Linked DNA regions of Granulosicoccus antarcticus IMCC3135. The protein of the gene in region 1 interacts with the protein of each later gene in a pairwise test. Links are inferred from orthologs where the notes say so. Each region holds a gene or a part of one and is shown in the gene's direction. Other genes may lie near its edges. The genes, in order: typA and rlmKL.

Region 1 (3,315 bases):
CGATACTATCCGCACCTATAACAGCCGTCCCGCAGATGGAGCACCGGGCATCGCTCAGGGTAGCTATTCATTCTCGGTATACGAGGACCACCCGAGTGGGCACACCGTAACCCAACTGGATCCCTACGCGGTACGACCTTTGCGCGGCAGGATTCTGGCGTTGGAATCTGCAGAAAAATACGGCGCCTCTACCCGCGCTATCCTGCAAGAGCTTGACTACGATGAAGAAAGTATCCAGGAGATGCTCAAAAATGGCGCAATCAGTGAAAGCTGGAGCCGGGAGTATTTACCGAGCTAACCGGGTCATGAACATCGAGCCGGCCTGCCATCTGTGGCAAAAGGCTCAAGTTCTGCCTCGCATTTGCCGCCAAAATCTCAGCCAATAAGCCAGTTCAGATCATTTTTTGCAAAATAGTACGGGGAATACAGCACCGTAGTGATGACCAGGTGGCACCCGAAGCAGTTGCAGGTCCGTTATACTTGTGCGTTATCTACAGTCTGCGCACCCTGACGGTCACTGCGCATCCCTACTATCGTTTAGTAACACCCGAACGCCGGGTGCTTGACAGTCGCGCCAGCCGTGCACTGAAGGACCTTATAGTGATTCAGAAACTCCGTAATATAGCCATCATCGCTCACGTCGATCATGGTAAGACCACCTTGGTAGACAAGCTCCTGCAGCAGTCCGGTACATTGGACATGCGCAAGGAACAAACCGAGCGCCTGATGGATTCCAACGCGATCGAAAAAGAGCGCGGCATCACGATTCTGTCCAAGAACACCGCTATTCGCTGGAACGACTACCGCATCAACATCGTTGACACCCCCGGTCACGCCGACTTCGGTGGTGAGGTAGAACGCGTTCTGAGTATGGTTGACTCCGTACTTCTGCTGGTTGATGCGGCTGAAGGCCCGATGCCACAGACGCGTTTTGTTACACAAAAAGCCTTTGCCATGGGTTTTCGCCCTATCGTCGTCATCAACAAGATTGACCGCGAAGGCGCTCGCCCTGACTGGGCGCTGGACCAGACTTTCGAATTGTTTGACAACCTGGGCGGCACCGACGAGCAGCTCGATTTCCCCGTTGTCTACGCCTCAGCCGTCAACGGCTATGCAGGCCTTGAGCCCACCGTCTCCGGTGGTGACATGACACCTCTGTTCGAAACCATCATTGACGAAGTACCGGCTCCTGACGTAGACGCCGATGGCCCTCTGCAGATGCGTATCAGCTCGCTGGATTACAACAGCTATGTCGGCGTTATCGGTATTGCCCGTATTCAGCGCGGCAAACTGCGTCCCAATCAGCAAGTGCGCGTTGTCAGCGCCGACCAGACTCAACGCTCTGCCAAAGTCCTGCAGGTGCTTGGCTTTCACGGCCTGGAACGTGTCCCCACCGACATGGCAGAAGCCGGCGATATCGTCTGCATCACAGGCATCGACAAGCTGAACATTTCCGACACACTGTGTGATCCGGCTCATATCGACCCCATGACACCGCTGACCGTTGATGAGCCGACCATCAGCATGATGTTCCAGCCCAACAGCTCTCCGTTCGCAGGTAAGGAAGGCAAATACGTCACCAGCCGTAATATCTGGGATCGTCTGCAAACTGAATTGCTGCACAACGTCGCCCTGCGCGTTGAGCGTACCGAACAGGGTGAGACCTTCAAAGTTTCCGGACGCGGTGAGTTGCACCTGTCTGTACTCATCGAAAACATGCGCCGTGAAGGTTACGAGATTGGCGTTGGCCGTCCAGTGGTTATCACTCGTGTTGGCGCAGATGGCAAGACCGAAGAGCCCTACGAGCAGATCACCATCGATGTGGAAGAACAGCATCAGGGTGCCATCATGGAAAAAATGGGCGAGCGCCGCGCCGAATTGAAGAATATGGTTCCCGATGGTAAAGGTCGTGTCCGTCTGGACTACGTCGCTCCAGCCCGCGGCATGATCGGTTTCCGAACCGAATTCCTGACAACAACCTCTGGAACTGGCCTGATCTACTCAGTATTTGATCATTACGGTCCCAAGTTGAATCTGAACATCGGTGCACGACGCAACGGTGTACTGATCTCCAACGGCACAGGCAAGGCATCAGGTTTTGCACTGTGGAACTTGCAGGAACGTGGCAAGCTGATTGTTGATGCCAACGTCCAGGTTTACGAAGGACAGGTTATCGGCATTCACTCACGTGACAACGATCTGACCGTCAACTGCCTGAAGGGCAAGCAGCTGACCAACGTTCGTGCCTCTGGTACCGATGAAAACATCCAGCTCACACCGTTTATCAACATGAGCCTGGAGCAAGCGCTGGAATTCATCGATGATGACGAGCTGGTTGAAGTAACGCCTGAATCGATCCGGGTGCGTAAAAAGCACCTGACAGAAAACGATCGCAAGCGTTTCTCACGCTCCCCCAAAGCCGATAGCTAAGCTAATACGGTCTTGAAATAAAAAGCCCGGTGCACACCAGACAGTCTGGCGTGCATCGGGCTTTTTCATGTCCGCAATTCCTTTTCTACCGGTATCAGCGATACGTTACATGGACCGCCGGCAGGTTACATTCATAGCCCAGAGCAGGCTCAGCGCGTCTTTTCGCTCTCCAGATATGCCGTTCCCTGCATTTCAAACAGGCGACTTGCCGCTCGTTCGAACTCAAATGCCAGGTGCTCTCCGGTATATAACTTCTCAGCCGAGGCCTCAGCAGAGACAATCAGCTTCACGTGCCGGTCATAGAACTCATCAATCAGATTGACAAAGCGTCTGGCCGCATCGTCCGAACCACTGCCCATCACCGGAATATCACTGATTATCACTGTCTGGAAATAACTACCGATCTCGATATAGTCCGAAGTGGAACGCGGCGTGTTACACAACGTATCGAAGCTGAACCAGACAAGATCCGCCGACCTTCCCAGGACGGGAAGCTTGCGGCCATTGATAATTGCCGTATTCTCGGGCGGTGCATGCTCAGTTCGCAATTGATCAAAATAGGACTGCATGATCTTTTGCGTCTTGTTGTCCGCTTTGCCATTCACAAACCGGCTCACACAATAAATTGGTTTTGTCTGCATAAGACGCAGACGGTAGTCCGTGACACCCACCATTTCCAACACACCCGTGTGATTGCAGATCTGGGCGATAGCTGGCAGGAAACGCGCCCTTTGCAGCCCATCCCGATACAAGCCATCCGGCGCCACATTGGATGTGGTAATCAGCGTTACACCGCGCTTGAACAAGGCTGTCAACAGCCCGCCGAGCAACATGGCATCCGTGATGTCGTTGACATGAATTTCATCCAGCAACAACAAGCGTGAA
Region 2 (3,394 bases), 4.9 Mb from region 1 along the record:
ACCATGGCTGAGCCTAGAATATGGCCGGCATCGTAAAGTTTGATGGAAACACCCGGAGCCACTTTGACCGATGTGAGATATTGCATGGGCGCCAGCTTGTCCAGCGTGTTTTCCACATCCTCCTGGTTGTACAGTGGTGTCAGCAAGGGTTTGCCAGCGCGCTTGCGTTTGCGATTTCTGTACTCGACATCGCGAGCGTTAAGATTGGCAGAGTCCTTCAGAAGAATCTGAACCAGATCCGCCGTGGCATCGTGGCAGTGGATCTTGCCAGTGAACCCCTGATCTATGAGCATCGGCAAACGACCGCAATGGTCGATATGGGCGTGACTGAGGACTACCGCGTCCAGTTCGGCCGGATTAAAAGGGAAGGGGTCATGGTTACGTAATTCATCCTTTCGTCTGCCTTGAATAAGGCCACAATCGAACAAAACCTTGTGATTGCTGGTTTCAATAAGGTGGCAGGAGCCCGTTACTTCCTCGGCTGCACCGTAACTGGTCAGTTTCATATTTGTTCAGGTCAGCCGCCGGGAGCGTCGCGGCATTGGTTTCCCCGTATACAATGGTCATTGTATCCAAATGCGGCTGTTCAGCTCTGATGATTCTGCAAGGACCGACTCGCCGCTTGACGGCGTAGCTACGGTGACCTGCAGGCTTGCCAGCTGAATTGTCGATCATGTCTTTTTTTCAACCGGGTTCATCCGTCTTGCTGTCTTCTTCCACAACACCCACTCTGCTTGATTCCTTATCCCACGCCGAGCTGTATGCCACCTGTGGCACCGGCCTGGAGCATCTGCTGGCGGCAGAGCTACGTGAGCTGGGGCTGGAGCATGTTCAGAGCGCTGGAGCCGGGGTGCGTTTCAGTGGCGGTCTTGCCGCTGGCTACACCGCCTGTCTGTGGTCGCGAGTCGCCAACCGCGTTCTGATCCCTATCCATCAGGGCCCTGCAGCGACACCCGAGGCGTTGTATGCACTGGTGCAGGAGATTGACTGGTCTGAGCATGTTGATGTGGATGGCACGCTGGCAGTGGACTTCTTTACCGCCAACTCAGCCATTACGCATTCGCAATACGGCGCCCTTAAAGTGAAGGATGCGGTGGTCGATCAGTTCCGTGATGCCATGGGGCGGCGGCCGAATGTCGAGCGTGAAACGCCTGATTTACGTATTAACGTCTATCTGTTCCGTGACAAGGCACGCATTGCGATCGATTTGTCAGGCAGTAGTCTGCATCGGCGCGGTTATCGTGATGAGGGCGGATTGGCGCCTCTGAAGGAGAATCTGGCCGCAGCCCTGCTGTTGTCGGCGGGTTGGCCGGAGGCCTTGGAGCGGGGTCAGGCACTGGCCGATCCAATGTGTGGTTCAGGCACATTGCTGATCGAGGCGGCCATGATGGCCTGTAACAAGGCGCCGGGACTGTTACGTGAGTACTATGGATTTCTGGGCTGGAAAGGTCATGATGCCGAGTTGTGGCAGAGAACACTGGATGCCGCCGAGGCTGCCATCAGGCCCTCGCCTGTGATCATTGCCGGTAGTGATCAGGATCCACGTGCGATTGATAACTGTCGTCATAACCTGGCTCAGGCCGGGCTGGAGGACTGCGTTAGTCTGGCTGTTGTGGCGCTTGCCGACGGTCGGCCGCAGACTCTGGGCGATATCAGTGACGGTTTACTGGTCACCAACCCTCCCTACGGCGAACGGCTGGCGGGTGATGCGCGTTTTTATGCCGAACTGGGTTCCAGTCTGAGCAGGCAGTATGCCGGCTGGCAGGTCGCCTTGTTCACGGCAGAAGCGGCACCGTATGCACGTGCACGATTGCCTCTGTCAAAGCAGTTCAAGGCGAAAAACGGCGGAATTGAGTGTGTATTACTGATCGGGGAAATCCCCAGAACAGGCAAGGCACGAAGTCATACCGCCGCCCCGGTAGAGCTCGGTTACGATGCGCCGCTGGCTGGTGGGGCCGATGCTGGCAGTATGGAGGGCGGAAGTACAGATGTGAACAATGAGGGTGGGTTCGTCGGTGATGATGAGCACCCACAGGCGTCGCTGTATCGCGGCCCGCGAGAAGTTCCGGGTGTGGATGCCACCCCGTTTGCCAATCGTCTGAGGAAAAATTTGCGCGGCCTGAAAGGCTGGCGCAAACAAAGTGATATTCGGGCGTTCCGGTTATATGATTCCGATTTGCCTGAATTCGCAGTGGCTGTGGATCTGTACCAATCCGATCAGTTGCACTGTGTCGTACAGGAATATCAGGCGCCAGCCACCGTCAATGTTGCCATGGCAGAGGCACGTCTGGAGGCCTTGATGGCCATCATTCCTGAGACCCTGGATATTGCTCCCAATCGAGTGCATCTGAAAGTACGCGAGGTAAAGAGCGGCTTGAAGCAGTATGAGAAGTTACAACCCGCCTCTTCGAGTGTTTCTCTGGTTGAAGAGTTTGGTGCGCGGCTGGAAGTGAATTTCACGGATTATCTGGACACCGGCCTGTTTCTTGATCACCGGCCGGTGCGACGCCACCTGTTCAAGAATAGTGAAGGCAAGCGTTTTCTCAATCTGTTCGCCTATACGGGCAGTGCTACTGTCGCCTCTGTCATGGGCGGCGCTGCCAGCAGCGTCTCGGTCGACACCTCCAATCGTTATTGCCAATGGGCCATGCGCAATCTGGATCGCAACGGTGCCGCACAGCAACTACATGAAGTGGTACGACAGGATGTCATCACCTGGCTGGAGCATGCCTCCGTCGGCATTCGTGATGACATGTTGTTCGATCTGATTCTGCTCGATCCTCCTACCTTTTCCAACTCCAATGCGGTTGAGGATGACTGGAATGTACAGCGTGATCACGTCGGTGCCATCGACGCATGCCTGAAAGTGCTGGCACCGGGAGGCACCCTGATCTTTTCCAATAATTACCGGCGCTTCAAGATGGACCCCGAATTACTTGATGATGTAACACGAGGAATCAAGGTGGAGGATCGCAATAGCTGGTCCATTGACCGTGATTACCAGAGAAACCCGCGCATTCATCAGTGCTGGTTCATACATAAACTATAGTTTCCAGTGAGCAGACCCGACGGGGTGGTTTTGAGTCATAACCATTGAGTCCGTCCCGGTCTGCGAAAACTGAAATGACACACACCCAGAGGTAGAGAGTGGCTGAATTTTTTTACGAGTACGGTTTGTTTTTCCTGAAGGCATTGACCTTCGTGATTGCCGTGGTGGCGATCATCGCGGCTATCGTGTCGGCGGCGATGCGAGGTCGGGAGTCAGGAGGCGGCGAAGGAGAGGGGCATATCGAGATCAAGAAATACAATGAAAATCTTGAGGATATGCAGGAGGCGCTGTCGTTTTCCCTGATGGAGCCTGAAGAGCGCAAGCAGGCAGAAAAGGACAAGAAAG

The links.
Region 2: the proteins of typA (region 1) and rlmKL interact in binary tests that used the Escherichia coli proteins (3 or more experiments, as listed by UniProt). The link is inferred for Granulosicoccus antarcticus IMCC3135 from one-to-one orthologs.

Annotation. Positions count from the first base shown.
Region 1 is NZ_CP018632.1:1,316,926-1,320,240, reverse strand. Bases 25-3,015 are described here. They hold typA (translational GTPase TypA), read left to right. Parts: upstream 25-600; coding sequence 601-2,430; downstream 2,431-3,015. Other genes in these bases: zapE (cell division protein ZapE), read right to left, coding at 2,580-3,015; IMCC3135_RS05655 (CoA transferase), read left to right, coding at 25-298. Also shown: more of IMCC3135_RS05655, read left to right, coding at 1-24; more of zapE, read right to left, coding at 3,016-3,315. UniProt on the Escherichia coli protein: A 50S ribosomal subunit assembly protein with GTPase and nucleotide-independent chaperone activity, required for 50S subunit assembly at low temperatures, may also play a role in translation.
Region 2 is NZ_CP018632.1:6,178,688-6,182,081, reverse strand. What follows is about bases 292-3,361. They hold rlmKL (bifunctional 23S rRNA (guanine(2069)-N(7))-methyltransferase RlmK/23S rRNA (guanine(2445)-N(2))-methyltransferase RlmL), read left to right. Parts: upstream 292-673; coding sequence 674-3,049; downstream 3,050-3,361. Other genes in these bases: sohB (protease SohB), read left to right, coding at 3,148-3,361; IMCC3135_RS26755 (MBL fold metallo-hydrolase RNA specificity domain-containing protein), read right to left, coding at 292-506. In the rest of the region: more of IMCC3135_RS26755, read right to left, coding at 1-291; more of sohB, read left to right, coding at 3,362-3,394. UniProt on the Escherichia coli protein: Specifically methylates the guanine in position 2445 (m2G2445) and the guanine in position 2069 (m7G2069) of 23S rRNA. Methylation occurs before assembly of 23S rRNA into 50S subunits.